3 regions of the Enterobacter sp. ECC-175 genome follow, and region 2 is predicted to be linked to each of the others. Evidence: predicted binding sites of a transcription regulator. Region 2 holds the regulator's gene; each other region holds the start of a gene.
The links. Region 2 encodes CRP, which controls carbon source genes, mostly activating them, when cyclic AMP is high. Its sites were predicted from a motif close to ATGTGANNNNNNTCACAT; they were not measured.
Positions count from the first base shown of each region.

Region 1: a site for CRP is predicted at 8,023-8,040, ahead of focA (formate transporter FocA). Genes of this name have one in related genera too.
Region 3: a site for CRP is predicted at 2,077-2,094, ahead of ydfZ (putative selenium delivery protein YdfZ). Genes of this name have one in related genera too.

Region 1 covers NZ_CP143776.1:2,156,261-2,166,983, reverse strand. The annotation lists gene rpsA (30S ribosomal protein S1) at 1-1,528, opposite strand, end outside; gene cmk ((d)CMP kinase) at 1,640-2,323, opposite strand; gene aroA (3-phosphoshikimate 1-carboxyvinyltransferase) at 2,509-3,792, opposite strand; gene serC (3-phosphoserine/phosphohydroxythreonine transaminase) at 3,862-4,950, opposite strand; gene V1599_RS10160 (DUF421 domain-containing protein) at 5,113-5,805, opposite strand; gene ycaO (30S ribosomal protein S12 methylthiotransferase accessory factor YcaO) at 5,933-7,693, shown strand; gene focA (formate transporter FocA) at 8,099-8,956, shown strand; gene pflB (formate C-acetyltransferase) at 9,008-10,723, shown strand, end outside.
Region 2 covers NZ_CP143776.1:195,203-205,925, forward strand. The annotation lists gene mdcA (malonate decarboxylase subunit alpha) at 1-1,329, opposite strand, end outside; gene V1599_RS01070 (hydrolase) at 1,557-2,579, shown strand; gene V1599_RS01075 (YheU family protein) at 2,576-2,794, shown strand; gene V1599_RS01080 (phosphoribulokinase) at 2,825-3,694, shown strand; gene V1599_RS01085 (OsmC family protein) at 3,760-4,164, opposite strand; gene crp (cAMP-activated global transcriptional regulator CRP) at 4,474-5,106, shown strand; gene V1599_RS01095 (YccS/YhfK family putative transporter) at 5,164-7,251, shown strand; gene V1599_RS01100 (aspartate aminotransferase family protein) at 7,267-8,487, opposite strand; gene pabA (aminodeoxychorismate synthase component 2) at 8,574-9,137, opposite strand; gene V1599_RS01110 (putative adenosine monophosphate-protein transferase Fic) at 9,168-9,752, opposite strand; gene ppiA (peptidylprolyl isomerase A) at 9,858-10,430, opposite strand; gene tsgA (MFS transporter TsgA) at 10,707-10,723, shown strand, end outside.
Region 3 covers NZ_CP143776.1:2,674,989-2,685,711, forward strand. The annotation lists gene V1599_RS12790 (MFS transporter) at 1-47, shown strand, start outside; gene V1599_RS12795 (mannitol dehydrogenase family protein) at 268-1,731, shown strand; gene ydfZ (putative selenium delivery protein YdfZ) at 1,775-1,978, opposite strand; gene V1599_RS12805 (universal stress protein) at 2,267-2,698, shown strand; gene V1599_RS12810 (GntR family transcriptional regulator) at 2,732-3,418, opposite strand; gene ydfG (bifunctional NADP-dependent 3-hydroxy acid dehydrogenase/3-hydroxypropionate dehydrogenase YdfG) at 3,519-4,265, opposite strand; gene dcp (peptidyl-dipeptidase Dcp) at 4,409-6,442, shown strand; gene V1599_RS12825 (LysR family transcriptional regulator) at 6,712-7,611, opposite strand; gene V1599_RS12830 (cyclophilin-like fold protein) at 7,704-8,189, shown strand; gene V1599_RS12835 (MFS transporter) at 8,317-9,534, shown strand; gene V1599_RS12840 (NAD(P)-dependent alcohol dehydrogenase) at 9,551-10,597, shown strand; gene V1599_RS12845 (alpha/beta hydrolase) at 10,614-10,723, shown strand, end outside.

The sequences.
Region 1 (10,723 bases), 2.0 Mb from region 2:
GGTCAACACCGGTGAACTTCGCTTCAACGTCGTCGCCAACGCTCAGAACCAGAGTGGCATCTTCAACGCGGTCACGTGAAGCTTCGGAAGCGCGCAGGTAACCTTCAACGCCGTCAGCCAGTTCTACGGTTGCGCCTTTCGCGTCAACTGCAGTCACTTTACCGTTTACGATTGCGCCTTTCTTGTTCAGTGCAACCCAGTTGTTGAACGGATCTTCTGCGAGCTGCTTAACGCCCAGGGAGATACGCTCACGCTCTGCGTCAACCTGCAGAACAACTGCAGCGATTTCGTCGCCTTTTTTGTATTCACGAACTGCTTCTTCGCCTGCAACGTTCCAGGAGATGTCAGACAGGTGAACCAGGCCGTCGATGCCGCCGTCCAGGCCGATGAAGATACCGAAGTCAGTGATAGACTTGATTTTACCTTCAACACGGTCACCCTTGTTGTGGGTTTCCGCGAACTGCTGCCATGGGTTGTTTTTGCACTGCTTCAGGCCCAAGGAGATACGACGACGTTCTTCGTCGATATCCAGAACCATCACTTCCACTACATCACCAACGTTAACAACTTTGGATGGGTGGATGTTTTTGTTGGTCCAGTCCATTTCGGAAACGTGCACCAGGCCTTCAACGCCTTCTTCAATTTCAACGAAGCAGCCGTAGTCGGTCAGGTTGGTAACGCGACCAGTCAGTTTAGTACCTTCTGGGTAACGCTTAGCGATAGCTACCCATGGATCTTCGCCCAGCTGTTTCAGGCCGAGGGATACACGAGTACGCTCGCGGTCGAACTTCAGCACTTTAACAGTGATTTCGTCGCCCACGTTCACGATTTCGCTTGGGTGCTTAACGCGTTTCCACGCCATGTCGGTGATGTGCAGCAGGCCATCAACGCCGCCCAGGTCAACGAATGCGCCGTAGTCAGTGAGGTTCTTAACGATACCTTTGACTTCCATGCCTTCCTGCAGGTTTTCCAGCAGCTGATCGCGTTCTGCGCTGTTTTCGGATTCGATAACGGCACGACGGGATACAACAACGTTGTTACGCTTCTGGTCCAGCTTGATTACTTTGAACTCAAGCTCTTTGCCTTCCAGGTGCAGGGTGTCACGGACTGGACGAACGTCTACCAGTGAACCTGGCAGGAACGCACGAATACCATTCAGCTCAACAGTGAAGCCACCTTTAACTTTGCCGTTGATAACACCGACCACAGTTTCAGCTTCTTCGTAAGCTTTCTCCAGCGTGATCCATGCTTCGTGACGTTTAGCTTTCTCACGAGACAGCAGGGTTTCGCCGAAGCCGTCTTCTACTGCGTCCAGTGCAACGTCAACTTCGTCACCAACCTGGATTTCCAGCTCGCCCTGGGCGTTTTTGAACTGCTCTGCCGGAATGGCGGACTCAGATTTCAGACCGGCGTCAACCAGTACTACGTCTTTGTCGATAGCAACAACAACACCACGAACGATGGAACCCGGACGGGTTTCGATTGTTTTTAAGGATTCTTCAAATAGTTGAGCAAAAGATTCAGTCATGTTTAATCTTCAGGTTAATATTAACGTCCACCTGGCTCCGTGCCGGATGGGGTTGTTTCACATACCCGCCGTCAATCCTTTGCAGCGGGGGTACTGCTAAATCGGTCGCGATTACGCGAGTGCCAGTTTTTGGCGCGCATATTGTAGCGCTTTTTCAATCACTTGCTCAATAGTTAAACTGGTTGAATCCAGAACTAATGCATCTTCTGCAGGAACAAGTGGGGCGACGGCGCGGTTACGATCGCGGTCATCGCGCTCTTTTATCTCGGACAAAAGGCGATCAAAGTTAACACTAAACCCCTTTTCCTGCAACTGAAGCATACGTCGCTGAGCGCGTTCTTCCGAAGAGGCGTCGAGGAAAATTTTTACAGGAGCCTCTGGGAAAACTACGGTTCCCATGTCACGACCGTCGGCGATCAGCCCTGGTGCTTCGCGGAACGCTCGCTGGCGGCGTAAAAGCGCCTCGCGAACGCGTGGGAAAGCAGCCACCTGTGAGGCCGCGTTGGCCACTTCCTGGGTACGGATTTCACCGCTGACGTCTTCCCCTTCCAGAATCACTTCAAGGTTGCCATCGGTTGAGACAAAACGTACATCCAGATGCGCAGCCAGCGGTACCAGCGCTTCTTCAGAGGCAACATCCACATGGTGATGCAGCGCTGCCAAAGCCAGCACGCGATAGATTGCTCCCGAATCTAACAGATGCCATTGCAATGCTTCTGCCATCGCTTTGCACAAGGTTCCTTTCCCTGCGCCACTTGGCCCATCAATGGTGATTACCGGGGCAACTGCCGTCATCGTTTTCTCCTTAATAAAGGCATACCGTTAACATGAACGCCGCGCATTATACGCGCCAACGTGCGCAACTGTTACCTTTGCGTGCAAAATACGGAATGAATGAAGCTGAGTGTAGAAGAAACGTGCGAAGATGAACGTCAGGAAGCGTAAGGAAATGCCGCACCGGGCGATGCGGCAAAACGTTATCAGGCCAGCGTGCTAATGCGCGCCAGCTGTTCGAAGTAGTCCGGGAAGGTTTTTGCCGTACATTTCGGGTCGAGGATCGTCACCGGCGTGTCGGACAACGCCACCAGCGAGAAGCACATCGCCATGCGGTGATCGTTATAGGTGCCGATTTCGGCAAACTGCAGCTTTGCCGGCGGCGTGACGCGAATGTAGTCTTCACCCTCTTCCACTTCTGCGCCCACTTTGCGCAGCTCGGTCGCCATCGCGAACAGGCGGTCGGTTTCTTTCACACGCCAGTTGTAGATGTTGCGCAGCGTGGTGGTGCCTTTGGCAAACAGCGCCGCCGTGGCAATGGTCATGGCCGCGTCCGGGATATGGTTCATATCCATATCAATGGCGTTAAGCTCGCCGCGCGTACAGGCGATGAAGTCCTCGCCCCAGGTCACCAGCGAGCCCATTTTCTCCAGCACGTCTGCAAAGCGGATATCGCCCTGCACGCTGTTGCGGCCAATACCGGTCACTTTTACGGTACCGCCTTTAATCGCGCCTGCCGCGAGGAAGTAGGATGCTGAGGAAGCATCACCTTCAACGAGATAATTGCCCGGAGACTGGTACTGCTGTGCGCCGCGCACCACGAAGCGCTGGTAAGACTGGTTATCCACCTCAACGCCGAAGGTTTTCATCAGGTGCAGCGTGATATCAATGTACGGCTTAGAGACCAGCTCCCCCTTGATGGTAATTACGGTATCTTGCGGTGCCAGCGGTGCCGTCATCAGCAGCGCGGTCAGGAACTGGCTGGAGACGCTGCCGTCAACTTCTACGCTGCCGCCGGTGAAGCCGCCGCGCAGGCGCAGCGGCGGATAGTTTTCCTGCTCAAGATAGTCAATCTGCGCGCCGCCCTGACGCAGGGCATCCACCAGATGGCCGATCGGCCGCTCTTTCATGCGCGGCTCGCCGGTCAGCACAACGTTGCCGTTGCCCAGACAGAGCGCAGCAGCCAGCGGACGCATAGCCGTTCCGGCATTCCCCAGAAACAGCTCAAGCTCTCCTGTCGAACGCAGCGCGCCGCCGTTGCCGGTCACTTCACAACGGGTACGATCGTCAGACAGCGTATAGTGAACTCCCAACGCTTTCAGCGCATTGAGCATATGGCGCACGTCATCGCTGTCCAGAAGATTGGTGAGGACGGTGGTGCCGTTTGCCAGAGCTGCCAGCAGCAGCGCGCGGTTCGAGACGCTTTTTGAACCTGGCAGGTTAATGGTGCCGTCTACGCGCGCGATAGGTTGTAACGTCAGGGATTCCATGAAACTTAACTCTCAACTCGACATAATAAAAACCCCGCAGCGGAGCCGCGGGGGTGAAAAACTGCGAAATTAACCATGACGACGTTCGAAGTCGACCATGAAATCGGTTAGCGTTTTGACGCCTTCCAGCGGCATCGCGTTATAAATGGAGGCGCGCATGCCGCCCACCACGCGGTGACCTTTCAGCGCGTGTAGACCGGCCGCGAAAGACTCTTCGAGGAAGACTTTGTCAAGACTGCTGTCCGCCAGCTGGAACGGCACGTTCATGCGTGAGCGGTTGGCTTTGGCAACGTCGTTGCGGTAGAAGTCGCTCTTATCAATCACGCCGTACAGCAGCTCGGCTTTTTGCTGATTGATCTTGTCCATCTGCGCCACGCCGCCCTTTTGCTTCAGCCATTTGAAGACCAGGCCGGAGAGATACCAGGCAAAGGTCGGCGGGGTGTTGAACATCGAGTCGTTGTCGTTCAGTACGGAGTAATCCAGGATCGACGGGCATGATGTATGCGCTTTGCCCAGCAAATCTTCACGTACGATAACGATTGTCAGGCCTGCAGGGCCGATATTTTTCTGTGCGCCCGCGTAGATCGCGCCGTAGCGGCTGACGTCCAGCGGCGTAGAAAGAATGGTGGAAGAGAAATCCGCGGTCACGATCACATCTTCGCCAAAGTTTGGCTCTTCGTGAATCGCGATGCCGTCGATAGTCTCGTTCGGGCAATAGTGAAGGTACGCCGCGTCACGGGAAAGCTGCCATTCACTCATCGGCTTCACGGCGCGCAGTCCGTCAACGGTCAATTTGGCGTCGATAACGTTTGGCGTGCAATATTTGTGCGCTTCTTTCACCGCGCTGGCCGCCCAGTAACCTGCATCAACGTAGTCGGCGGTGGTTTTGTCGCCCAGCAGGTTTAACGGGATACCCGCAAACTGACCGCGGCCGCCGCCGTGGCAGAACAATACTTTGTAGTTCGAGGGGATGTTCAGCAGATCGCGAAAATCCTTTTCTGCCTCTTCCGCCACCTGGATAAACTCTTTTCCACGGTGGCTGATTTCCATTACCGACGTTCCCAGACCGTTCCAGTCACACAGCTCCTGTTGAGCCTGTTTAAGCACGTCGGCCGGTAACATTGCCGGGCCTGAACTGAAATTATAAACTTGAGCCATTTCCCCTCACCACGCTAAAAGCAATAAGTTATTACTGTGGCTATCGGTTTTATCATCCAGCGACACGCGCCGCAATGGCTAAAACGGATGGCCGGTAAAATGTGGCCATCATCACACAATACAATCTGCCAGCGGTTCGTGACAAAACCGACAAAAAGGCTGTCAGGTTAGCCGTTTGGCCCGGCTTACCTTCGTCCATTCCGGATTTGCACAGCGAGGACATAATTGACGATCGCCGGCCTTCATGGGAACGACATGGCTACATCTTACGCAGGCATACATTTCGGTTTCTGGCACAACGCGAAAGCGTTCCACCAGCATGTCGGGCAAGATGCAGAGGCCGGGCTTAACCTCGTCATCGGCATAGTAGTACACGCTGATCTGCCCGTTCGTTTCCATAATGGCCAGCCGCACCTGCCCCAGCTGTTCTACGCTGTTAAGCCGCAGCTCCATGAAGAACTCGAACTCCGTCATGTTGGCACTTTTGACTTTCTCCCACGCCAGCTGTCCGTCCTCAACGATAACGACCGGCTTTCCTTCAAGCAGGTCCTCCAGCTTTTCGCTTTTCGACATTAGCCACATCACCAGACGGTAGAGCAGCGCCAGCGAAACGAAGACGATGAAAACGGGTACCATCGGCACGTCGTCATAAAAGGCTACGTCCCCTGCCGCGGAACCCAGCGTCAGAATGATGAGCACTTCAAAGAGCGACATCTGGCGTACGCCGCGCCGTCCGGTGATTTTGAGAAACAGGAAGACGAGTACGAAGGTATATAAGCTTCGTAGCGCCACTTCGCCTAAAAACTCAGGGGGGACCTTATCAAACGCCATCCGCTGGAGGTCGAATGCTTTCATTTTTTTATGCCTTAACAGTAGGTTACTGGTTATAAGCATAGCTCAGGCATTTATTTTCGCCGGAGATAGCACCCGTCACGCAAAACCCGTATCATTGCGCGCTTTACGTACGATAAAAGTGAACGCCATGACTCAAACGTTTATCCCCGGCAAAGACGCCGCCCTGGAAGATTCCATCGCTCGCTTCCAGCAAAAACTGACCGACCTGGGCTTTAATATTGAAGAAGCCTCCTGGCTGAACCCGGTGCCTCACGTCTGGTCCGTGCATATTCGCGATAAAGAGTGCGCGCTGTGCTTTACCAACGGCAAAGGCGCCACTAAAAAAGCCGCGCTGGCCTCCGCGCTGGGTGAGTATTTTGAGCGTCTCTCGACTAACTATTTCTTCGCCGATTTCTGGCTGGGCGAAACCATCGCCAACGGCCCGTTCGTCCACTATCCAAATGAAAAATGGTTCCCGCTGACCGACGACGATGCGCTGCCGGAAGGCATTCTCGACGCTCGCCTGCGTGCGTTCTACGATCCGGAGAACGAGCTCACCGCCAGCATGCTGATCGATCTTCAGTCCGGCAATGAGGATCGCGGTGTCTGCGCCCTGCCGTTTACCCGTCAGTCCGACGAGCAGACGGTGTATATCCCGATGAACATCGTCGGCAACCTGTATGTATCGAACGGCATGTCTGCCGGTAATACCCGCAACGAAGCGCGCGTTCAGGGCCTGTCTGAAGTTTTCGAACGCCACATTAAAAACCGCATTATTGCTGAATCCATCAGCCTGCCTGAAATCCCGGCTGACGTGCTGGCGCGCTATCCGGGCGTAGTGGAATCCATCGCAAAGCTGGAAGCAGAAGGCTTCCCAATCTTTGCGTATGACGGTTCTCTGGGCGGTAAATACCCGGTTATCTGCGTGGTACTGTTCAACCCGGCAAACGGAACCTGCTTCGCCTCCTTCGGCGCACACCCGGACTTCGGCGTAGCGCTGGAGCGTACCGTGACCGAGCTGCTGCAGGGCCGTAGCCTGAAGGATCTTGACGTGTTTACCCCGCCGACCTTTGATGACGAAGAAGTGGCCGAACATACCAACCTTGAGACCCACTTCATCGATTCCAGCGGTTTGATCTCCTGGGATATGTTCAAGCAGGACGCAGATTATCCTTTCGTCGACTGGAGCTTTGCGGGCACCACGGAAGAAGAGTTCGCCACGCTAATGGCAATCTTCAGCGCGGAAGATCGGGAAGTCTACATTGCTGACTATGAGCATCTGGGCGTTTACGCCTGCCGTATTATCGTGCCGGGCATGTCCGATATTTATCCGGCGGAAGATCTGTGGCTGGCGAACAACAGCATGGGCGCGCACCTGCGTGAAACGCTGCTGGCCCTGCCGGGCAGCGAATGGGAAAAAGAAGATTATCTGAACCTGATCGCCCAGCTGGACGAAGAAGGCCACGATGACTTCACTCGCGTGCGCGAGCTGCTGGGCCTGGCGACCGGGAAAGACAACGGCTGGTACACTTTGCGTATCGGTGAACTCAAGGCGATGCTGGCGCTGGCGGGCGGCGATCTGGATCAGGCTCTGGCCTGGACGGAGTGGACGATGGAATTCAACCAGTCCGTATTCTCTGCCGAGCGCACTAACTACTACCGCTGCCTGCAAACGCTGCTTCTGCTCTCTCAGGAAGAAGAGCGAGAGCCGCTGCAATATCTTAATGCGTTTGTGCGTATGTACGGCGCAGAGGCGGTTGAAGCCGCCAGCGCGGCGCTGAGCGGTGAAGAGCCGTTCTACGGCCTGCAGGCGGTTGATAGCGATCTCAAAGCCTTCCCGGCGCATCAGTCGCTGCTGAAAGCCTATGAGAAATTGCAGAAAGCAAAAGCCGCTTACTGGTCAAAATAAGCGCATATAACATTACTAACTGTAGGCGAACTCTCTCGCCTGGGCTATATTACGGGGCAATTTCATTGTCCCGTTTTATATTTTTCCGGCAATGACAATTGAATGTAATATTAAAGTTAAATCAAGGTAAATATAAAAATACTTACCCGGGCTTTAGTGTTACCTTTTATGGTAAATACTCCATTTTAATTAACTGTTTTAAGGGAGGCTGAACGAAATAATTCAACTCTTTTCATAACTTTTAAAATTTATTTTTATTCGGATAATCAAAAACTTACTCCGCTTTTGTTGTAAAACCATACACATAGCGGGCCTATAAGCCAGGCGAGATATGATCTATATCAATTTCTCTTCTATAATGCTTTGTTAGTATCTCGTCGCCGACTTAATAAAGAGAGAGTTAGTGTGAAAGCTGACAACCCTTTTGATCTTTTACTCCCAGCTGCAATGGCCAAAGTGGCCGAAGAAGCGGGTGTCTATAAAGCAACGAAACACCCGATGACCACGTTTTTCCTGGCGATTACCGCTGGTGTGTTCATCTCCATTGCTTTTGTCTTCTACATCACTGCCACTACCGGCACGGCCGACATGCCTTTCGGCATCGCGAAACTGATTGGTGGTATCTGCTTCTCACTGGGTCTGATTCTTTGCGTCATCTGCGGTGCTGACCTCTTTACCTCAACGGTACTGATCGTCGTAGCGAAAGCCAGCGGAAGAATTACCTGGGGCCAACTGGCGCGCAACTGGTTCAACGTCTATGTGGGTAACCTGTTTGGCTGTCTGCTCTTTGTTTTGTTGATGTGGCTCTCTGGCGAGTATATGACCGCCAACGGTGGCTGGGGGCTTAACGTCCTGCAAACCGCTGACCACAAAATGCACCATACATTTATCGAAGCCGTTGCTCTCGGCATCCTCGCAAACCTGATGGTCTGCCTGGCGGTCTGGATGAGCTACTCTGGTCGTAGCCTGATGGACAAAGCCATGATTATGGTTCTGCCGGTTGCGATGTTTGTTGCCAGCGGCTTCGAACACAGTATCGCGAATATGTTTATGATCCCGATGGGGATTGTTATCCGCAACTTTGCGAGCCCGGAGTTCTGGACTGCAGTTGGTTCAACCCCGGAAAGTTTCTCACACCTGACTATCATGAATTTCATTACTGATAACCTGATCCCTGTCACTATCGGGAACATTATCGGTGGGGGTCTGTTAGTTGGGTTGACATACTGGGTCATTTACCTGCGTGGCGACAATCATCATTAATGGTTGTCTCAGGCAGTAAATAAAAAATCCACTTAAGAAGGTAGGTGTTACATGTCCGAGCTTAATGAAAAGTTAGCCACAGCCTGGGAAGGTTTTACTAAAGGTGACTGGCAGAATGAAGTAAACGTCCGTGACTTCATTCAGAAAAACTATACCCCGTATGAAGGTGACGAATCCTTCCTGGCTGGCGCAACTGAAGCGACCACCAAGCTGTGGGACAGCGTAATGGAAGGCGTTAAACTGGAAAACCGCACTCACGCGCCTGTTGATTTTGACACCTCCATTGCTTCCACCATCACTTCTCACGATGCTGGCTACATCAACAAAGCCCTTGAGAAAATCGTTGGTCTGCAGACTGAAGCACCACTGAAACGCGCAATCATTCCGTTTGGTGGTATCAAAATGGTTGAAGGTTCATGCAAAGCGTATAACCGCGAGCTGGACCCAATGCTGAAAAAAATCTTCACCGAATACCGCAAAACCCACAACCAGGGCGTATTCGATGTTTACACCAAAGACATCCTGAACTGCCGTAAATCTGGCGTGCTGACCGGTCTGCCAGATGCGTATGGCCGTGGCCGTATCATCGGTGACTACCGTCGCGTTGCGCTGTACGGTATCGACTTCCTGATGAAAGACAAATACGCGCAGTTTGTTTCCCTGCAGTCCGATCTGGAAAACGGCGTAAACCTGGAAGCGACTATCCGTCTGCGCGAAGAGATTGCTGAACAGCACCGTGCGCTGGGTCAGATCAAAGAAATGGCAGCAAAATACGGCTGCGATATCTCCGGTCCTGCAACCAACGCTCAGGAAGCTATCCAGTGGACCTACTTCGGCTACCTGGCCGCTGTTAAGTCTCAGAACGGTGCAGCAATGTCCTTCGGTCGCGTGTCCACCTTCCTGGATGCGTACATCGAGCGCGACATCAAAGCGGGCAAAATCACCGAGCAAGACGCTCAGGAAATGATTGACCACCTGGTCATGAAACTGCGTATGGTTCGCTTCCTGCGTACCCCTGAATACGATGAGCTGTTCTCCGGCGACCCAATCTGGGCAACTGAATCTATCGGCGGTATGGGCGTTGACGGCCGTACTCTGGTAACCAAAAACAGCTTCCGCTTCCTGAACACCCTGTACACCATGGGTCCTTCTCCGGAGCCGAACATCACCGTTCTGTGGTCTGAAAAACTGCCTCTGAACTTCAAGAAATTCGCGGCTAAAGTGTCCATCGATACCTCTTCTCTGCAGTATGAGAACGATGACCTGATGCGTCCGGACTTCAACAACGATGACTACGCTATCGCATGCTGCGTAAGCCCAATGGTCGTTGGTAAACAAATGCAGTTCTTCGGTGCACGTGCAAACCTGGCGAAAACCATGCTGTACGCAATCAACGGCGGCGTTGATGAAAAACTGAAAATGCAGGTTGGTCCTAAGTCTGAGCCAATCAAAGGCGACGTGCTGAACTATGACGAAGTCATGGAACGCATGGACCACTTCATGGACTGGCTGGCTAAGCAGTACGTGACTGCGCTGAACGTTATCCACTACATGCACGACAAGTACAGCTACGAAGCCTCTCTGATGGCGCTGCACGACCGTGACGTTGTTCGCACCATGGCGTGTGGTATCGCAGGTCTGTCCGTTGCTGCTGACTCCCTGTCTGCAATCAAGTATGCGAAAGTTAAACCAATTCGTGACGAAGACGGCCTGGCCGTTGACTTCGAAATCGAAGGCGAATACCCGCAGTTTGGTAACAACGACTCT
Region 2 (10,723 bases):
GCCGGAGGCTTTTGCCACGTCCACCGCATCGAGTTTTTCCACGAAGGTTGGCTTCACGCCCGCCTGGAAGGTTTCCACCATCTGCACGACCAGTTTTTTACCGCGCTGCATCGGATCGGGTTCGGTGATCATGTTCAGCCAGGCCGGCGTGGCGTGGCGGCGACCGTGCGGATCGTGGCCCATGTTTGGCGCGCCGCCGAAGCCGGAAAGACGACCGCGGGTCACTGTTGAGGAGTTGGCGTAGCCGTCAACCTGGAGCGTTGACCCAATGAACATATCTACCGCGTACTGACCTGCCAGCTGGCAGAAGGCACGGTTGGAGCGCATGGAGCCGTCGGCGCCGGTAAAGAAGACGTCAGGGCGGGCGCGGATGTACTCTTCCATCCCCAGCTCGCCGCCGAAGCAGTGCACGCTTTCGACCCAGCCGCTCTCAATCGCCGGGATAAGCGTTGGGTGCGGGTTCAGGGTCCAGTGCTTACAGATTTTGCCCTTCAGGCCGAGCTGTTCGCCGTAGGTCGGCAGCAGCAGCTCAATCGCTGCGGTGTTAAAGCCGATCCCGTGGTTAAGGGACTGCACCTGGTGCTCCGCGTAGATGCCCTTAATCGCCATCATCGCCATCAGGATGTGTTCCTGTTTGATCAGGCGCGGGTCACGGGTGAACAGCGGTTCGATGAAGAACGGCTTGTCGGCCACGACTACGTAGTCAATCCATGAACCCGGAATATCCACGCGCGGCAGATCGCACTCGTCGTCCACCAGTTCGTTGACCTGAGCAATAACGATCCCGTCGTGGAACGCGGCGGCTTCCACCAGCGCTGGCGTATCTTCGGTACTCGCGCCGGTGTAGATGTTGCCTTTGCGGTCAGCCTTAAAGCCGGCAATCAGCGCCACGTTCGGCGAGAGGTCGACGTACAGGCGGGAGTAGAGTTCGATGTAGGTGTGGATCGCGCCGATTTCGAGCTGGCCATCTTCCAGAAGCTGCGAGATACGCAGGCTCTGCGTGCCGGAGAAGGAGAAGTCCAGCTTGCGGGCGATGCCCTTCTCGAAGATATCCAGATGCTCGCTGCGGCCCACGCTTGGCATAATCATATGCAGGTCGTGGACGATTTGCGGGTTTACTTCAGCAAGCGAGCGGGAAAGGAAATCCGCCTGCTTTTGGTTGTTGCCTTCCAGCACAACCTTGTCGCCGGGGGCGATTAATTTTTCCAGCATGGCGACCAAATCGCCCGTTGGCAGTACCTTGCCCTGCACCGGCACAGAGGCCAGACGACGCGCTTTCTCGGTGCGTCGAGTGTTCCACTGCCGAGTGGGTGTTTGCCCAGATAACATTATTAACCTCCTGATTCAGCACATCATTCTGATTGCTTAACGTTGAGTGAAGTGTGCGCTCTGGTGAGAAAGGCATCAATTAAGCGTAGGGCGGAATCATTAGCCTGAGAGTAATAATCTCGGTAAATATTTGTGATCGGGATCAGTTCATGTTTCGGAAAACCAGGCTAAACGGGGTACAATTCGGAAGGTATCGTAAATAACTGACAACAATTAACATCGCCGTTATGACCCAAATAATCCCGTCCGACTTCGAGATCGCAGGCGAAGAGAGCGCCGAGTTCGTGCCCATGCGCGGCGCGGCAAACCCGCACCTGCAAACCATGCTGCCGCGCCTGATCCGCCGCAGGCTTCAGTTCACGCCGCACTGGCAGCGCCTGGATTTGCCGGACGGCGACTTCGTGGACCTCGCCTGGAGCGAAGATCCCGAGCAGGCCCGCCACAAGCCGCGGCTGGTGGTGTTTCACGGTCTGGAGGGCAGCCTGCACAGCCCGTACGCGCACGGCCTGATCCAGGCCGCGAAAGAACGCGGCTGGCTCGGCGTAGTGATGCATTTTCGCGGATGCAGCGGCGAACCGAACCGCCAGAAGCGGATTTACCATTCGGGTGAAACCGAAGACGGCACGTGGTTTTTAACGTGGCTGCGGGATAATTTTGGCCGCGTGCCGACGGCGGCGGTGGGCTATTCACTCGGCGGGAACATGCTGGCCTGCCTGCTGGCAAAAGAAAAAGACGCGGTTCCGCTGGATGCCGCCGTCATCGTCTCCGCACCGTTTATGCTCGAGCAGTGCAGTTACCATATGGAAAAAGGGTTTTCCCGGGTCTACCAGCGCTACCTGCTCAACCTGCTGAAGGCCAACGCCGCGCGCAAGCTCAAGGCCTATCCGGATACGCTGCCCGTCAGCCTGCAGCAGCTTAAGCGCGTAAAACGCCTGCGCGAGTTTGACGATCTGATTACCTCAAAGATCCACGGCTTCGCCGACGCGATTGACTATTACCGCCAGTGCAGCGCGATGCCGTTGCTCAATCAAATTACAAAGCCGACGCTGATTATTCACGCGAAAGACGATCCGTTCATGGATCATCACTCGATTCCGGCTCCCGAGCATTTACCGGCGAACGTGCAGTACCAGCTCACCGAGTACGGCGGGCACGTCGGCTTCGTCGGCGGCACGCTGCGCCGACCGAAAATGTGGCTGGAGACGCGTATCCCCGACTGGCTTACGACTTATCTGGAAGGTGTTAAATGATTATCCCCTGGCAGGATCTGTCTCCCGAAACGCTCGATAATCTGATTGAAAGCTTTGTATTACGCGAAGGCACCGATTATGGTGAACAAGAGCGTTCGCTTGAACAAAAGGTCGACGATGTGAAGCGCCAGCTGAAAAGCGGCGACGTGGTGCTGGTGTGGTCAGAACTGCATGAAACGGTCAATATCATGCCCCGCAACGCGTTTCACGGCTGATCTTTACATCTTTCCAGTCAGGGAGTTGCTATGTCTGCCAGACATCCGGTTATTGCCGTAACGGGTTCGAGTGGTGCGGGCACCACTACCACCAGCCTCGCCTTTCGCAAAATTTTCGCCCAGCTCAACCTGCGGGCGGCAGAGGTTGAGGGCGACAGCTTTCACCGCTACACGCGCCCCGAAATGGACATGGCCATCCGCAAGGCGCGCGATATGGGCAAACACATCAGCTATTTCGGCCCGGAGGCCAACGATTTCGGCCTGCTGGAGCAGACGTTTATTGAATACGGCCAGACCGGCAAGGGGCAGTCGCGCAAGTACCTGCACACCTATGACGAAGCCGTGCCGTGGAATCAGGTTCCGGGCACCTTCACCCCGTGGCAGCCGCTGCCGGAGCCAACGGACGTGCTGTTTTACGAAGGGCTGCACGGCGGCGTGGTCACCCCGCAGCACGACGTGGCGCGCCACGTTGACCTGCTGGTCGGCGTGGTGCCTATCGTCAACCTGGAGTGGATCCAGAAGCTCACCCGCGACATCAGCGAGCGCGGGCACTCGCGCGAGGCGGTAATGGACTCCGTGGTGCGCTCCATGGAAGATTACATCAACTACCTGACGCCGCAGTTCTCACGCACCCACATCAACTTCCAGCGCGTGCCGACGGTAGACACCTCCAACCCGTTCGCGGCGAAAAGCATTCCTTCTCTGGACGAAAGCTTCGTGGTGATCCATTTCCGCAATCTGGAAGGGATTGATTACCCGTGGCTGCTGGCGATGCTGCAGGGTTCGTTTATTTCTCATATGAACACACTGGTGGTTCCGGGCGGGAAAATGGGGCTGGCGATGGAGTTAATCATGACGCCGCTGGTGCAGCGGCTGATGGAAGGCAAGCAGATCGCGTGAGCATATTCCCTCTCCCCGTGGGAGAGGGCTAGAGTGTGGGCATCAACAGGCGCGATGCCCCGACATTACGCTTCGATCACCTCATATGAATGGGTAATGTTCACCGCTTTCTCCAGCATGAGCGCCACGGAGCAGTACTTCTCAGCGGACAGGTCAACCGCGCGCGCCACCGCCGCGTCTTTCAGCTCTTTGCCCGTGACGATAAAGTGCAGGTTGATGTGCGTGAACAGGCGCGGCGCCTCTTCGCGACGTTCCGACGTCAGCTTCACTTCGCAATTGGTCACCTCCTGACGGCCTTTCTGCAGGATAGACACCACGTCAATCGCGCTGCATCCGCCTGCCGCCATCAGCACCATCTCCATCGGGCTTGGCGCTTTATCGCCGGAGTTACCGTCCATCAAAATCTGGTGGCCGGAAGCGGACTCGCCCAGGAAGGTTAGCCCTTCGACCCATTTCACACGCGCTTGCATATTTATTAACTCCAACGTTGCATTTTTGGTGACAGATTACGCGCGCGTTACATTTCTCGCAACGGAAGGCGACCTGCATCATGCTGAAGCGAGACACCAGGAGACACGCGGCAAAAGCTATGCTAAAACACTCTGGATGCTACAGTAATACATTGACGTTACACATGTATGCAGAGGACATCAAACTTTACTGGCTGCGACACATTAGACGGCCGACTTCCCAGGTATGGGTAAGAATTCGATTGCAAACCCAGAGTCAGGATGCAACGTATGGCTCTGGAGACAGCTTATAACAGAGGATAACAGCGCATGGTGCTTGGCAAACCGCAAACAGACCCGACTCTCGAATGGTTCTTGTCTCATTGCCACATTCATAAGTACCCATCAAAGAGCACGCTGATTCACCAGGGTGAAAAAGCGGAAACGTTGTATTACATCGTTAAAGGCTCGGTGGCAGTGCTGATCAAAGATGAAGAAGGGAAAGAGATGATCCTTTCTTATCTGAACCAGGGCGATTTCATCGGTGAACTGGGCCTGTTTGAAGAAGGCCAGGAACGTAGCGCCTGGGTTCGTGCAAAGACAGCATGTGAAGTGGCTGAAATTTCTTACAAAAAGTTCCGTCAGCTGATCCAGGTTAACCCGGACATCCTGATGCGTCTTTCTTCGCAGATGGCGCGCCGCCTGCAGGTTACGTCTGAAAAAGTGGGCAACCTCGCCTTCCTCGACGTCACCGGTCGTATCGCACAGACCCTGCTGAACTTGGCGAAACAGCCAGACGCCATGACCCACCCTGACGGCATGCAAATTAAAATTACCCGCCAGGAGATTGGTCAGATCGTCGGTTGCTCCCGTGAAACGGTGGGTCGTATTCTAAAAATGCTGGAAGATCAGAACCTGATCTCTGCACACGGTAAAACCATCGTGGTTTACGGAACCCGTTAATTCCGGTCAAACGGCGTGCCACCGCAGGGTGTCACGCCGTTTTTGTCTCTATCCCCCATGTGGCGCAGGCTGATCTATCACCCGGAAGTAAACTACGCACTGCGACAAACGCTGGTGTTGTGCCTGCCCGTGGCCATTGGCCTCATTCTTGGACATCTCCAGCAGGGGCTGCTGTTTTCCCTGGTGCCCGCCTGCTGCAACATTGCCGGGCTGGACACGCCGCACAAGCGCTTTTTCAAACGCCTGATCGTTGGCGGCAGCCTGTTTGCCGGCTGTAGCCTCGCCGTTCAGCTGCTGCTGGCGCGCGATATTCCACTGCCGCTGATTTTAACCGTACTGGCGATGACGCTCGGCGTTACCGCTGAAATCAGTTCGCTGCACGCCCGCCTGCTGCCCGCCTCGCTGATCGCCGCCATTTTCACCCTAAGCCTCGCGGGCAATATGCCGGTATGGGAGCCGCTGCTGATCTACGCCCTCGGCACGCTGTGGTACGGCGTATTCAACTGGTTTTGGTTCTGGCTGTGGCGGGAACAGCCGCTGCGCGAATCCCTGAGCCTGCTCTACGTTCAGCTGGCCGACTACTGCGAAGCCAAATACACCCTGCTCACGCAGCATACCGACCCGGAAAAATCCCTGCCGCCACTGCTGACGCGCCAGCAGAAGGTGGTCGATCTCATCAGCCAGTGCTACCAGCAGCTGCACATGCTCGCCGCGAATAAAAACCACGAGTACAAGCGGCTGCTGCGCATCTTCCAGGTGGGGCTGGATCTGCAGGAGCATATCTCCGTGAGCCTGCACCACCCGCAGGAGGTGCAGAAGCTGGTCGAGCGCAGCCACGCGGAAGCGGTGATCCGCTGGAACGCGCAGACGGTTTCGGCGCGCCTGCGCGTGCTGGCTGACGACATTCTGTATCACCGCTTTCCCACGCGCTTCAGCATGGAAAAGCAGCTCGGCGCGCTGGAGAAAATTGCCCGCCAGCATCCTGATAACCCGGTCGGCCAGTTCGCGGCATGGCACTTCAGCCGCATCGCCCGCGTTTTGCGCACGCAGCGCCCGCTCTACCCGCGCGACCTGATGGCCGACAAGCAGAAGCGCCTGCCGCTGCTGCCCGCCCTGAAAAGCTATCTGTCGCTTAAATCCGCCGCCCTGCGCAACGCCGCGCGCATCAGCGTGATGTTGAGCATCGCCAGCCTGATGGGCATGGCGCTGCACCTGCCGAAGCCGTACTGGATCCTCATGACCGTGCTGTTTGTTACCCAAAACGGCTACGGGGCGACGCGCGTGCGCATTCTGCACCGGGCGGGCGGCACGATGGCGGGGCTAATTATTGCGGGCGTAACGCTGCACTTCCACGTGCCGGAAGGGTATACGCTGGCGGGAATGCTGGTGGTTACGCTGGTGAGCTACCTGATCATCCGCAAAAACTACGGCTGGGCGATGGTCGGCTTTACGGTGACCGCGGTGTATACCCTGCAGCTGCTCACGCTCAACGGCGAGCAGTTTATCGTCGCCAGGCTGGTTGATACGCTGATTGGCTGCCTGATCGCCTTCGGCGGCATGGTCTGGCTGTGGCCGCAGTGGCAGAGCGGGCTGCTGCGCCAGAACGCCCACGACGCGCTCGAAGCCGACCAGGATGCCATCCGCTTAATCCTGAGCAACGATCCGCAGCCTTCGCCGCTGGCGTATCAGCGCATGCGGGTCAATCAGGCGCACAACGCCCTGTTCAACTCCCTTAATCAGGCGATGCAGGAGCCGGGCTTTAACTCGCACTATCTCGCCGACATGAGGCTATGGGTGACGCACAGCCAGTTTATCGTTGAGCATATCAACGCCATGACCACGCTGGCGCGCGAGCACACGATGCTGACGCCGGATCTGGCGCAGCGCTATTTGCAATCATGTGAAATTGGCCTGCAGCGCTGTCAGCAGCGGCTGGAGTATGATGCGCCGGGCGAGTCGGGGGATTCAAACATTCTGGAAGCGCCGGAAACGCTGACCCACGGGCCGATGAGCACCCTGGAGCAGCATTTGCAGCGCGTGCTGGGCCACCTGAACACCATGCACACCATTTCGTCGGTGGCATGGCGCCAGCGCCCGCATCACGGGATTTGGTTAACGCGCATTTTAAAACGCACGCCGTACTGAGTGTGTCGCGTGAGATTATCCCCGGACGATCTTCCCGACCGCTGCGGCAAACCGAACTAACCCGTCTGCAATATCCTTCTCTTCCACCACCAGCGACGGCGCGAAGCGCATCACGTCCGGCCCGGCGTTGAGCACCATCACCCCTTCCTGGGCGGCGGCATGCAGAAAATCGCGCGCGCGGCCCTTGTACTGCGGCTTCAGCTCGGCGCCGATCAGCAGCCCCATGCCGCGGATCTCGCTGAACACGTCGTACTGCGCGTCAATCTGCTGAAGGTGCTTCACAAACTGCTCGCGCTTCGCGCTTACGCCGCTCAGAACCGGCGGCGTATTGATGATGTCGAACGCCGCGCCCGCCACGGCGCAGGCCAGCGGGTTACCGCCGTAGGTGGAGCCGTGGGAGCCGACGTGAAACGCGGAGGCGATCTCCTGAGTGGTCAGCACCGCGCTCACCGGGAACCCGCCGCCGAGCGCCTTGGCGCTGGTCAGAATGTCCGGCGTCACGCCGTAGTGCATATAGGCGAAGAGATCGCCGGTGCGGCCCATTCCGCACTGGACCTCATCAAACACCAGCAGCGCCTTGTGCTCATCGCACAGCGCGCGCAGCCCTTTGAGGAACTCCGGCGTGGCTGCCGTCACGCCGCCTTCGCCCTGAATCGGCTCGACGACGACCGCGCAGGTGTGATCGTCCATCACCGCCTTCACCGCGTGCAGATCGTTAAACGGCACGTGGATAATATCTGCCGGTTTCGGGCCAAAGCCGTCGGAATATTTCGGCTGGCCGCCAACGGATACGGTGAACAGCGAGCGGCCGTGGAAGGCGTTATGGAAGGCGATAATCTTGGTTTTGTACGGGCTGTGGCGGGTGGAGGCGTAATAACGCGCCAGCTTGAAGGCGGTTTCGTTGGCCTCGGTGCCGGAGTTCATAAACAGCACGCGCTCGGCGAAGGTCGCATCAACGATCTTGCGCCCCAGGCGCAGCGCAGGCTCGTTGGTAAAGACGTTGCTGGTGTGCCACAGGGTTTCGCCCTGGGTTTTCAGCGCCTCTACCAGCGCAGGATGGCAATGGCCCAGCGCCGTCACCGCAATGCCGCCCGCAAAATCTACATACTCTTTGCCCTGCTGATCCCACACGCGGCTGCCTTTTCCCTTCACCGGGATAAACTCGGCCGGTGCATAAACCGGCAGGATCACTTCGTCGAATGTTGCGCGGGTAATTGCGGGTTGTTCAGTTGCCATGTCATGCCCATCCATTTTATGTCACAGAGATTGTGAAAATATAATCACAAAATATGCATAAAAAATCACAGCAAGGCAATAGATATTCAGCGATTGAGAAAATTCGCCAGCAGCGGGTGCCCCTGCTCGCTGAGAATGCTTTCCGGGTGGAACTGAACCCCTTCGAGATCCCATTCCCGATGACGGATGCCCATGATCTCCTGCGTCTCGCTTCGGGCGGTCACCTCGAAGCAGGCGGGCAGCGTCGGCGGGTCAATGACCAGAGAATGGTAGCGCGTCACGGTCAGCGGGTTATTTAACCCCGCAAAGACGCCCGCGCCCGTATGGGTAATCGGTGAGGTTTTACCGTGCATCACCTTCGCGGCGCGCACGATGGTGGCACCGAAGACCTGCGCGATGGCCTGGTGGCCCAGGCAAACGCCCAGAATCGGCAGCCTGCCCGCATAGTGGCGAATAGCGTCCAGCGAAACGCCGGATTCTGACGGCGTACACGGCCCCGGAGAGATGACGATTTTCTGCGGGGCCAGCGCGTCGATATCGGCGAGCGCGATCTCGTCATTGCGACGCACCACCACCTCGGCGCCGAGTTCGCAAAAATACTGGTAAAGGTTCCAGGTGAAGGAATCGTAGTTATCAATCAGCAGGATCATGGCGGCTCCAGAAAAAAAGGCCGCCCTATTCTACTCAGTTTCCCGCGCGTCGCTCACTACTTTGGCAAAGATGGCGTTCAGGTCCCTCACATCGCCCGTTGCGCCGCTGCGGTTCGCCGCGACCCAGCGCTCGGGGTCAATATCCCGCCAGTCCAGCGCGTAGCCCGCGTGGATCGCCAGCTGCTCAAAGAAGACGCGCTGGGCGATGCCGTTACCGCTGATGAACGGGTGAAGCATGTTGATTTCGCAGTAGTAGTGGCTAATTTTCTCAACAAATGCGTCTTTTTCAAGGCCGACCAGATACTTGTCGCCTTCCAGATCGGCCATCAGCTCATTTCCCATCTTCTCGATGTATTCGAAATGGCAGAAGGGAATGTCGCCTTTAGAAATATCGTCGGTACGGAACTCGCCTGCCTGCTTCATTTCTCTGCGATATAAATGGCGGTGGATGAGGCACAGATGGGGCAGGCCGGGCGCAGAAGGCCCAAGCTCCAGCGTCTCGATGTCGGGCTCTGAAGGACCATGGCCTTTTTCAAGAAGACAACTGGCCTGAAAATTGACGCTACGCTGCTGCTCCCAGAGACGGGATTTTTGCCTGTCGGTGAGTTTTTTCACTTAACGCCTCCCTGAAGATGTCCGTTTGCCACAAGTATAAGCGGCAAAACGCGCTTTCGCAGGAAGGGGGATGACGCGGGCAGGACGTCGCCCGCGTTAGGGGGATTACGGCAGAACTTTTGCGGAGAGGATAACCACCGGTTTTGACGGCACGTTCTGGTACGGGCCGACGTCGTGGGTTGGCACCTGGGAAATCTTGTCCGCCACGTCCATTCCCTTCACGATTTTACCGAACACGGCGTAGCCGAAGTCGCGCTGGCCGTGGTCGAGGAAGGCGTTATCCGCCACGTTGAGGAAGAACTGGCTGGTCGCGCTGTCTTTATCCGCGGTGCGCGCCATGGAGATGGTGCCGCGCTTGTTCAGCAGGCCGTTATCCGCTTCGTTTTTAATCGGCGGGTTAGGCTGCTTTTGCTGCATCTGCTCGTTAAAACCGCCGCCCTGCACCATAAAGCCCGGGATCACGCGGTGAAAGGTGGTGCCGTTATAGAAGCCGCTGTTCACGTAATCGAGGAAGTTTTTCACGGAGACCGGAGCTTTCTGGCTATTCAGTTCCAGCTCAATATTCCCTGCGGACGTGGTCAGCAGGACGTGAGGGTCTCCTTTTGCTGCCAGCGCAGCAGGGGAAACGGCAGAAAGAGCAAACACAGCTGCAACAGCCGCCAGCGTTGATTTGAGCATGAAAATTCCTTAACAAAGCGCAGTGTATAAAGCGAATGGCTTGATTCTAAAGAGCAGTATGGACCGAGGCCAGACTTTTACCTAATTTTACGAAATTGAAACAGTTGTAACGACGCAAACGATTGGTTATCACAACTTTTTATGTGATCAACATCACATAAAAAACTGCAATCGATCGTAAATTTTCCTGAAAAGGTGGGAATGGATCACTTTCGAGACTAGAATTTGCCCGCTCTCAGCGCCCTCCGGCGCTTTTCTTTTTTCAACAGGCCAGACATGACTAACAGCAACCG
Region 3 (10,723 bases), 2.1 Mb from region 2:
AGCATAACGGCTCCGTTGCCTACGGCGCGCTTTCCACCCGGCGTTGATGGTTTATATCTTGCTAAACATGTCGCATAACTTGTGTTTGATGTCACACCACATGGACAAAAGTTAATATAAATCAATATCTGAAAACGATGCATCGGTATGGTTAATGGCAGAACGTTTTACCTCAACTGCCATTCTAGTTGATGTAGTCAGCAGGCGCTGCCGCGCCATTCTCGGCGCGGCAGCGGATCTCCGCTTCACTATTTATGAGTCACCATCATGGAAAATCGGTTATTACAGGCGAAGGCGACGCTGCCTCAGTACGATCGCAACGGCCTTGAAACACGCATTGTGCATTTGGGTTTCGGCGCGTTCCACCGCGCGCACCAGGCGGTGTATGCCGACATTCTTGCGGCCGAGCACGCCAGCGACTGGGGATATTGCGAAGTTAACCTGATTGGCGGCGAGCAGCAGATTGCCGATCTCAAGGCGCAGGATAATCTCTACACCGTGGCGGAAATGTCCGCCGACGCGTGGACGTCCCGCGTGGTGGGCGTAGTGAAAAAGGCGCTTCATGCGCAGGTCGACGGGCTGGAAAGCGTGCTGGCGGCGATGTGCGAGCCGCAGGTGGCGATCGTCTCCCTGACGATCACCGAAAAGGGCTACTGCCACTCTCCGGCGACCGGGAAGCTGATGCTCGATCACCCCTTGATTGCGGCCGACCTGCAAAACCCGCACCAGCCTAAATCCGCGCCGGGCGTGGTGGTTGAGGCGCTGGCGCGGCGCAGGGCCGCCGGGCTTCCGGCGTTCAGCGTGATGTCCTGCGACAACATGCCGGAAAACGGCCACGTCATGCGCAACGTCACCTGCGCCTACGCCCGCGCGCTGGACGCCGAGCTGGCGGACTGGATTGAGGCGAACGTCACCTTCCCGTCGACGATGGTGGACCGCATCGTTCCGGCGGTCACTCCCGAGACGCTGGATAAAATCGCGCAGCTCACGGGCGTGCGCGACCCGGCAGGCGTGTCGTGCGAGCCTTTCCGCCAGTGGGTGATTGAGGATAATTTCGTTGCGGGCCGTCCGCAGTGGGAAAAAGCCGGCGCCGAGCTGGTTGCCGACGTGATCCCGTTTGAAGAGATGAAGCTGCGCATGCTGAACGGCAGCCACTCGTTCCTCGCGTATCTTGGCTACCTGGCGGGATATGCGCACATTAACGACTGCATGGAAGACGAACATTACCGCGCTGCCGCGCGCGCGCTTATGTTGAAAGAGCAGGCGCCGACGCTGAAGGTGAAGGGCGTTGATTTAGCACACTATGCGGATCTGCTGATCGCTCGCTACAGCAACCCGGCGCTGCGCCACCGCACCTGGCAAATTGCGATGGACGGCAGCCAGAAGCTTCCGCAGCGCATGCTGGACTCCGTGCGCTGGCACCTTGTGCATCAGAAAAGCTTCCCGCTGCTGGCGCTGGGCGTGGCGGGCTGGATGCGCTACGTCGGCGGCGTGGACGAGCAGGGCAACGCCATTGAGGTGAGCGATCCGCAGCTGGCGGCAATTCAGGCGGCGGTAAACGGCAGCGCAGAAGGCGAAAGCCGCGTCAACGCGCTGCTGGGCCTTGAGGCTATCTTCGGCAGAGAACTTCCGCAGGAGGCGACGTTTGTCGATGCGGTATTGAAAGCGTATCGGATGCTGCTTGAGAATGGGGCGAAAGCCACGGTGGCGCACTACGCCGCGCAGGTTTAATGCTACACATGCCGCCGTTCGCGGCGGCATGTCTTCTCGCCGGTTAGTGCATTCCCAGGCGAATCAGCTCAATCGGCTCAAATTTTCCTTCACAACCTTCGACTTCCACCGTTTTACCGCGACGCACCTGCGCGGCGTCCAGCCCGGTGCTGTGGATCGCCTTAATAATGCCCGTGCGGCCCGTGCCGTTGATCATTACGCGGCTGCCGGTGGTAATTGCATTTCGGTTACGGTCGTATGTCATCATGATCATTTCTCCTCTCTAACGTATTCGCTGCGGCGCTATTTTGGGCTACGCCGTTCACGGCCACTATAAATACGCCTCTCTTCGGTGAATGTTTTTGTTTTTGATCAAACTCACACTTTTTTCTTTATTTCGGTCGGCGTTGACGCTTCGGGACGGCTATTTACAAAACGGACAAATGTTTTCATGAACTGATAGTTTACCCACGTTATCGTTGAGGGTTTGTTTATATTGCGAGTGGCACTCTGGTAACAGGAAATACCCCTTTCATCTGAATAAGGAGTCAGGCTTATGTACAAAAAGATTTTGATGCCTGTTGATGTGTTTGAAATGGACTTGAGCGATAAAGCGGTTCGCCACGCGGCCAACCTGGCCAAAGTGGAAGGCGCGTCAATTACGCTGGTAAACATTCTGCCCGCCAGCAGCCGCTCTTTGCTGCGCGGCTTTAACGCCGATATTAAGAAGTTTGAAGCGTATATGATTGCCGAGTCAGAGAAAAAGATGACGGCGCTAAAAAGGCTATTTGATATTGCGCCGGAGGATATTCACTGCCTGGTACGCTTCGGCAGTGTGCGGGATGAAATTATCGCCCTGAGCAAAGAAGGGGAATATGACGTCATCGTCATTGGTTCGAAAAACCCAAGCATCACAACGCACCTGCTGGGCTCGAATGCCGAATCTATTCTGCGCTATGCAAGTATTCCGGTTCTGGTTGTCCGCTAATAATAACACCGCATCCGAAGGGATGCGGTGTTATTAATCCTCGCTGAACCACTCGCTATTTTCCTGACGAATAAGCTGCACGGACTCGCTTATTTCCTGCAGGTGCAGCGTCATCGCGTTTTCTACCGCATCGGTATCGCGCTTTTCCAGCGCGCTGAAAATATCATGGTGCTGTCGGAGCAGCATTTCCGGCGGAGAAACGTGATCGAGGCTCATATAGCGCACCCGGTCGATAGTGGCTTTAATATTCTCAACGGTGTCCCACGCCAGCTGGCAGTCCGCGATCTGCGCCAGCTTCTGGTGAAACTCATCGTCGAGCTGGAAGAAGTCGTTTAGCTGCTTGCGCTCTATCGCCACGCGCTGCTGATGCAGGTTTTGCTCCAGCAGATAGCACTGGTTGTCGTCGATCATCGCGGCGGCGCGGCGAACCACCGCGCACTCGATGGCCTGACGCACGAAGCAGCCGTTTCGTACCTGAGAAAGCGAAATCTTATTCACGTAGCTGCCGCGCTGCGGGCGGATCTGAATCAGGCCGTTTTCCGCAAGCTTAATAAACGCCTCGCGCACGGGCTGGCGGGAAACGTCAAACCGAACCGACACCTCTTTTTCCGAGAGCGGCGTGCCCGGCGGGATCAGGCAGTGAACGATATCACGGCGCAAAATGCGGTAGATCTGCTGATTAACGGGCTGGGTAGGATTGAGTTGCGATTCGGCGGCCATGGATATGATTTCTCAGAGAGTTAACCTGAACATACTACCATTCTTTTAACAGTCGTCCCATACCCGGCGCGGGGCCGGGAAGGGCAGTGATGCGCCGCAACTAGCCGCGATGGACGCTTAATCCCGCAAAGCTCTGGCTGACGGGCATCATTTCGACGGTGTTGATGTTGACGTGTTTTGGCAGCGTCGCCACCCACCATACCGTTTCGGTGACGTCTTCCGGGGTCAGGGCGTTGGCGTTTTCGTACGTCTTGCCCGCCTTCGCGTCGTCGCCTTTGAAGCGCACGTTTGAGAACTCGGTGCCACCCACCAGGCCCGGCTCAACGTCGGTCACGCGGATCGCGGTGCCGTGCAGGTCGGTGCGCAGGTTCAGGCTGAACTGGCGAACGAAGGCTTTGGTGGCGCCGTAGACGTTGCCGCCCGCATAGGGCCAACTGCCCGCCGTGGAGCCGATGTTGATGATGTGGCCGCTGTTACGCTCTACCATGCCGGGCAGCACGGCGCGGGTCATGTACACCAGGCCTTTGTTGTTGGTGTCGATCATGTTTTCCCAGTCTTCGACGCTGGCCTTGTGGGCGGGCTCCATGCCCAGCGCCAGACCGGCGTTATTGACCAGCACGTCAATTGCGCGCCATTCTGCAGGCAGGTTGGCAATCATCTCTTCAATGGCGGCGCGGTTGCGCACGTCCAGCTGTGCGGTCAGGATGCTGTCGCCGAGCTCATCCTTCAGCTCCTGCAGACGTTCCTGACGGCGGCCCGTCGCAATCACCTTATGTCCGTTAGCGACGAAGCGACGCGTGATGCATTCGCCAAAACCCGCCGTAGCCCCGGTTACTAAAATAATCATCTCACTGTTCCTCAACGCTTTTTGTGTAGTACTACCATAGCACGCCACCGGGCGCGGCGTTAAGGTCGCATTTGTATGACGGCATTGCAGGCGCGGGCGGCGTGGCCTACTCTGGGGGAATACACCGTTCTCAGGAGTGAAAGATGTCGGTCAATAATCCTTTCTTTGAAATTAGCCTGCTGCCGTATCAGGCCCCGCGCTTTGATGAAATCAACGATAGCCACTATCGCCCGGCCTTTGATGAAGCCCTGCGCCAGAAGCGCGCCGACGTTGACGCGATCGTCGCCCAAGCCGCGGCGCCGAATTTTGACAACACCGTGCTGGCGCTGGAGAAGAGCGGCGCGATGCTGTCGCGCGTGAGCAGCGTTTTCTTCGCCATGACCTCGGCGCACACCAATGATTATCTGCAGGAGCTGGACGAGGCGTTTTCAACCGAGCTGGCGGGGCTGGCTAACGATATCTGGCTGAACGCCGCGCTGTTTTCCCGCGTGGAGGCCGTCTGGCAGGATCGCGACGCGCTGGATGCCGAATCCCGACGGCTGGTGGAAGAGACCAGGCAGCATTTCGTGCTGGCGGGCGCGCGCCTGAGCGACGAGCAAAAGGCCGAGCTTAAGGCGCTGAACACCGAGGCCGCGGCGCTGACCAGCCAGTTCAACCAGCGCCTGCTGGCGGCGGACAAGGCTGGCGGGCTGGTGGTTGACGACGTAACGCTGCTCGACGGGCTGAGCGACGATGACATCGACGCCGCCGCGCGGGCCGCGGAAGAAAAAGGTCTTCAGGGCCGCTGGCTAATTCCGCTGCTGAATACCACGCAGCAGCCTGCGCTCGCGTCCATGCGCAATCGGCAGACCCGCGAAGCGCTCTTCAGCGCGGCGTGGCTGCGCACGCAAAAAGGGGATAATAACGACACGCGCCAGCTGATCCTGCGCCTTACCGCGCTGCGCACGCGGCAGGCCCAGCTGCTGGGCTTTGATAACTACGCCAGCTGGAGCATGGCCGATCAGATGGCGAAAACGCCCGACGCGGCGCTGAGCTTTATGCGCGGGATCGTCCCCGCCGCGCGCGCCCGCGCGGAGCGCGAGCAGGCTGACATCCAGAAGGTGATTGACGGCGAGCAGGGCGGCTTTACGGCGCAGGCCTGGGACTGGGCCTTTTATGCCGAGCAGGTTCGGCTGGCGAAATACGCGCTGGACGAGTCGCAGATCAGGCCCTATTTTGCGCTGAACACCGTGCTGGAGGATGGCGTATTCTGGGCCGCCACGCAGCTGTTCGGCATCCGCTTCGTCGAGCGGTTCGACATTCCCGTTTACCATCCCGACGTGCGCGTGTGGGAGATTTTCGACCAGAACGGTGAAGGCATGGCGCTGTTCTACGGCGACTATTTCGCCCGCGACTCGAAGGGCGGCGGCGCGTGGATGGGGAACTTCGTTGAGCAATCCCGTGAGCTTGCCGCGCGTCCGGTCATATATAACGTCTGTAACTATCAAAAACCGGCCAGCGGCCAGGTCGCATTACTCTCCTGGGATGATGTCATCACGCTGTTCCACGAGTTTGGCCATACGCTGCACGGGCTGTTCGCCAGCCAGCGCTACGCCACGCTGTCGGGCACCAACACGCCGCGCGATTTCGTCGAGTTCCCGTCGCAAATCAACGAGCACTGGGCCAGCCATCCGCAGGTATTTGCCCACTATGCGCGGCACTACAAAACCAACGAGCCGATGCCGGAGGCGCTGCGCGACAATATGCTTAACGCCACGCAGTTCAACAAGGGCTACGACATGACGGAGCTGCTGAGCGCCGCGCTGCTGGACATGAACTGGCACAGCATTGCCGGGGCGGTGGATGACGTGGAAACGTTTGAAGCGGCCGCGCTCAAAAAAGAGGGTCTGGATCTTCCCGCCGTGCCGCCGCGCTACCGCAGCAGCTATTTTGCCCATATCTTCGGCGGCGGCTACGCGGCGGGGTATTACGCTTACCTGTGGACCCAGATGCTGGCGGACGATGGCTATCAGTGGTTTGTCGAGCAGGGCGGTCTGACGCGCGAAAATGGACAGAAATTCCGCGAGGCGATTTTGTCGCGCGGGAACAGCGCTGATTTAGCTGAACTGTATCGCCAGTGGCGCGGGCGCGATCCGAGGATTGAGCCGATGCTGGATAATCGAGGATTGAGCATTTAAGCGCTTTTTTAGGTTGGAAGCAGAACCGGGCGCGATGCCCGGTTTTTCTTTCTGAATCCTTACCTTTTGAAAAATTTGCAGGATGATAGGTGGTCATACCTGAATAATTTACAAAAGATATATTCTGAAGCTCTAGAGAAACTTACAAATCAAACGGCTAAGCTTCGCACAGTCCCCGGAATGGGAGCGTCTTACTATGTCCAGGACCGCTTTGTGCCAAAAGCGGACGTTCACGTCCGTTCTTGAAATATTGGCCCGATAATTCAGCGTTAAATTTTCCGGTTAATACGCAACGCATCCACAACGAGTGAAAACGCTGGGGAAGGCTGTTTACGGCTGGGATAATAAAGATAGTAGCCGGGAAAAGGACGGCACCATTCTTCAAGCACGCGGATCAGTTTTCCTTCCTGCAGATGTGTGCCGAACTCCTCTTCAGGTAAAAAGGCAATGCCCAGTCCGGCAAGAGCTGCGTCAACGACGTGTTCCGATGTGTTAAACGTCAGTTGCCCTTCAACCCGAACGTGAAATTTACCGTTTTCCTGCTCAAACTCCCAGGCGTAAATTTTCCTCGATTGAACCATGCGCTCATTAATACAGCAGTGTTGCATCAGATCGCGTGGCGTCTGAGGGGCGGCGCACCGGGCGAAATACTCAGGGGAAGCTACAGCCGCCATGCGCAGTTTCGGGCCAATGGGTACGGCTATCATATCTTTGTCGATAGTGTCTCCGAGCCGCACGCCGGCATCAAAACGATCCGCAACGATATCCCGGAACCCGTGGTTGGCATCAAACTCAATATGAATATCAGGATATTCCCGTAACAGTGGTGTCAGCTTTGGCAGCAGCGTGGTCTTCAGAACATTAGGTCCACATGTAATACGGACGGTCCCGGCAGGTTTATCACGCAGTGCCGTCAGCATGTCCAGCTCGGCTTCAATCTCATCAATACGATGTCCCACAGACTGCAGCAGTCGTTCCCCGGCAGCCGTCACTGACACACTGCGCGTGGTCCTTGTCAGCAGGCGGATTTGCATCCGTTCTTCCAGCCCGGAAATCGCCTGGCTCAGTGCGGGCTGGGTCACGCCGAGCTGGGCGGCAGCGCGCGTAAAGCTGCCCTCACGCGCCACGGTGACGAAAGAGAGTAAGTCGTTGAGATTGCGTCTGGCCATGCTCGTTTCCGGTCCATTTATAAATTTTACTTATAAGGGTATTAAGTATTCATTAGCTAGTTAACCCGCTGCATATTGGTAACAATAATGCGATGAAAAAGTCAACGCTAACCCTTATGCAAAACGCCTACCGCAGAACGTCACTGCTGCTCCTTGCCGGCCTGCTTTTCGTCACGCAGTCCGCTGTGGCGGGTGGCAACGACCGGGGAGTGGCACAGGAGACGCTAGTGAAAATTGAGATCATTGTGGAGGGAGAAACCGCCACCGCCACCCTCTTTGATACGCCGACAGGCCGGGACTTTGCGTCTCTGCTTCCCCTCAGCCTGACGCTGGAAGACTATGCCGATATCGAGCGCATAAGCAACTTGCCGCGCAGGCTTTCCACGGTGCAGGCACCGGACGGCATAACGCCGGAAGCCGGAGATATCACTTACTACGCGCCCTGGGGCAACCTGGCGATTTTTGCCCGGGGCAGGGCTTACGCCCGTTCACTGATCCTGTTAGGGAAAGTGGATTCCGGACTGCCGGTCCTGCAGCGCCACGGACCTCTTGCGGTGCAGATCAGGGTCGCCAACTGACCCGCAGCACCTTCCGTACCGCGATTATCCCTCTTATCCCGTCCCCGTATGCCGTTTCAGCTCTTCCTGCAGCGCTGAAGGCTCCGGGGCACAGACTTCATGTTATCTACTGAAAAGAAATCCCTGAATGAGTAATAAGACAGACGAAAACAGAAAAAAAAACACCGGAAGCGGGAAACAGCCTGCGCACTGGAGTGGTGTCTTTGCCATGACGCTGTGCGTCTTCGCCCTGATCGCCTCCGAATTCATGCCGGTCAGCCTGCTGACACCGATGGCGCAGACCCTTCGTGTCACCGAAGGCATGGCCGGACAGGGCATCGCCATTTCCGGGGCATTTGCAGTGGTAACCAGCCTGTTTATTTCCGTGCTGGCAGGCACGCTTAACCGGAAAACGCTGCTGCTCGGCCTGACCTGCATTATGGCAATTTCCGGTGCTGTTATTGCGCTGGCACCCAATTACCTGACCTATATGGCGGGTAGGGCCCTGATTGGCATTGTGGTCGGCGGGTTCTGGTCGATGTCGGCCGCGACGGCAATGCGTCTGGTCCCGGTGCATCGTGTTCCGCTGGCGCTGGCTATTTTCAACAGCGGCAATGCTCTGGCTACCGTCGTGGCTGCCCCTCTGGGCAGCTGGCTCGGATCGGTGGTTGGCTGGCGGGGTGCCTTCTTCTGCCTGGTGCCGGTCGCCATCATCGCGTTTGTCTGGCAATTACTCAGTCTGCCTTCCATGCCGGTCACCCGTCAGGCCGCGGCTTCCCGCAACGTATTCATGCTGTTTCGTCGCCGGGTGGTCACGCTGGGCATGCTGGGTGTGGGGATCTTCTTTATGGGGCAATTCACGCTCTTTACCTACATCAGGCCTTTCCTTGAGACGGTGACGCGGGTGGATGCTGCAACGGTGACCCTGGTCCTGCTGGTTATTGGTGTCGCGGGCTTCATCGGCACTACCCTGATTGGCCGGGTGCTGAAACGCGGGTTCTACCCGACCCTGATGGCCATCCCGGTGCTGATGGCCATCACCGCGCTGGCACTGATTGCCTTCGGCAGTCAGGTAGCCATCGTGACGGCGCTGCTCGGGCTGTGGGGGCTGATTTCCACTGCCGCACCGGTGGGATGGTGGGCATGGATTCCGCGTACTTTCCCGCAGAATGCCGAAGCGGGCGGCGGACTGATGGTGGCGATGGTGCAGCTGTCCATTGCCCTCGGTTCGACGGTGGGCGGCCTGCTTTTCGACCATCACGGCTACCAGAGCACCTTCCTGGCCAGCGCCGCGATGCTGATTATCGCAACCGTACTGATCTTTCTGACCTCGCGGGCAGACACTTCTGCCGCAGACCATTCATAAACCCAGGAGTAATGCCATGACAGTTAAAGCTTACGGTGCCCATGCGGGCACACTGCCGCTGGAGCCGATGGATATCACCCGTCGCGCCCCCGGTGCCCATGATGTGCAGATTGATATCGCGTACTGCGGTGTCTGCCATTCGGATATCCACCAGGTACGCGCTGAATGGGCCGGAACGCTCTATCCCTGCGTACCGGGACATGAAATTGTCGGCCGTGTAGTGGCCGTTGGCGATCACGTCTCCGGTTTTTGTGCAGGGGACCTGGTGGGGGTCGGCTGCATTGTTGACAGCTGCAGGCACTGCGGTGACTGTGACGACGGGCTGGAGAACTACTGCGACCATATGACGGGGACATACAATTTCCCGACGCCGGATGCGCCAGGCCACACGCTGGGCGGATATTCGCAGCAGATTGTGGTGCATGAGCGCTATGTCCTGCGCGTCACTCACCCGGAAGCGCAACTGGCCGCCGTGGCTCCGCTGCTGTGCGCGGGGATCACAACGTACTCACCACTGCGTCACTGGCAGGCGGGGCCCGGCAAAAAGGTCGGAGTGGTCGGTATCGGTGGACTGGGGCATATGGGGATCAAGCTTGCGCACGCCATGGGCGCGCATGTCGTGGCCTTTACCACGTCTGAGTCCAAACGTGACGCCGCCAGAGCGCTTGGTGCAGATGAGGTGGTGGTCTCCCGTCATGCCAGCGAAATGGAAGCCCATGCAAAGAGCTTCGATTTCATCCTCAACACCGTTGCTGCACCGCATAACCTCGACGTGTTCACCGCACTGCTGAAACGCGACGGCACGATGACACTGGTGGGTGCGCCAGCCACGCCGCATGACGCGCCAGAGGTGTTCAGCCTCATCATGAAGCGCAGATCGATTGCCGGGTCGATGATTGGCGGCATTCCTGAAACGCAGGAGATGCTCGATTTCTGCGCCCAACACGGCATTGTCGCCGACATTGAGCTTATCCGCGCCGACCAGATTAACGATGCCTATGAGCGCATGCTCAGGGGCGATGTGCATTACCGGTTTGTCATTGATAACGCCACCCTGGCTTAATAATAAGGAGACCATCATGAAAAAATTTACGTTAGCGCTGGGGCTGTTGATCAGTGCATTTGCTTCCTCTGCGGCGGATATGTCCCGTGGGGCCGATAATTTTTATAAAAGCGATAAGGTGACGCA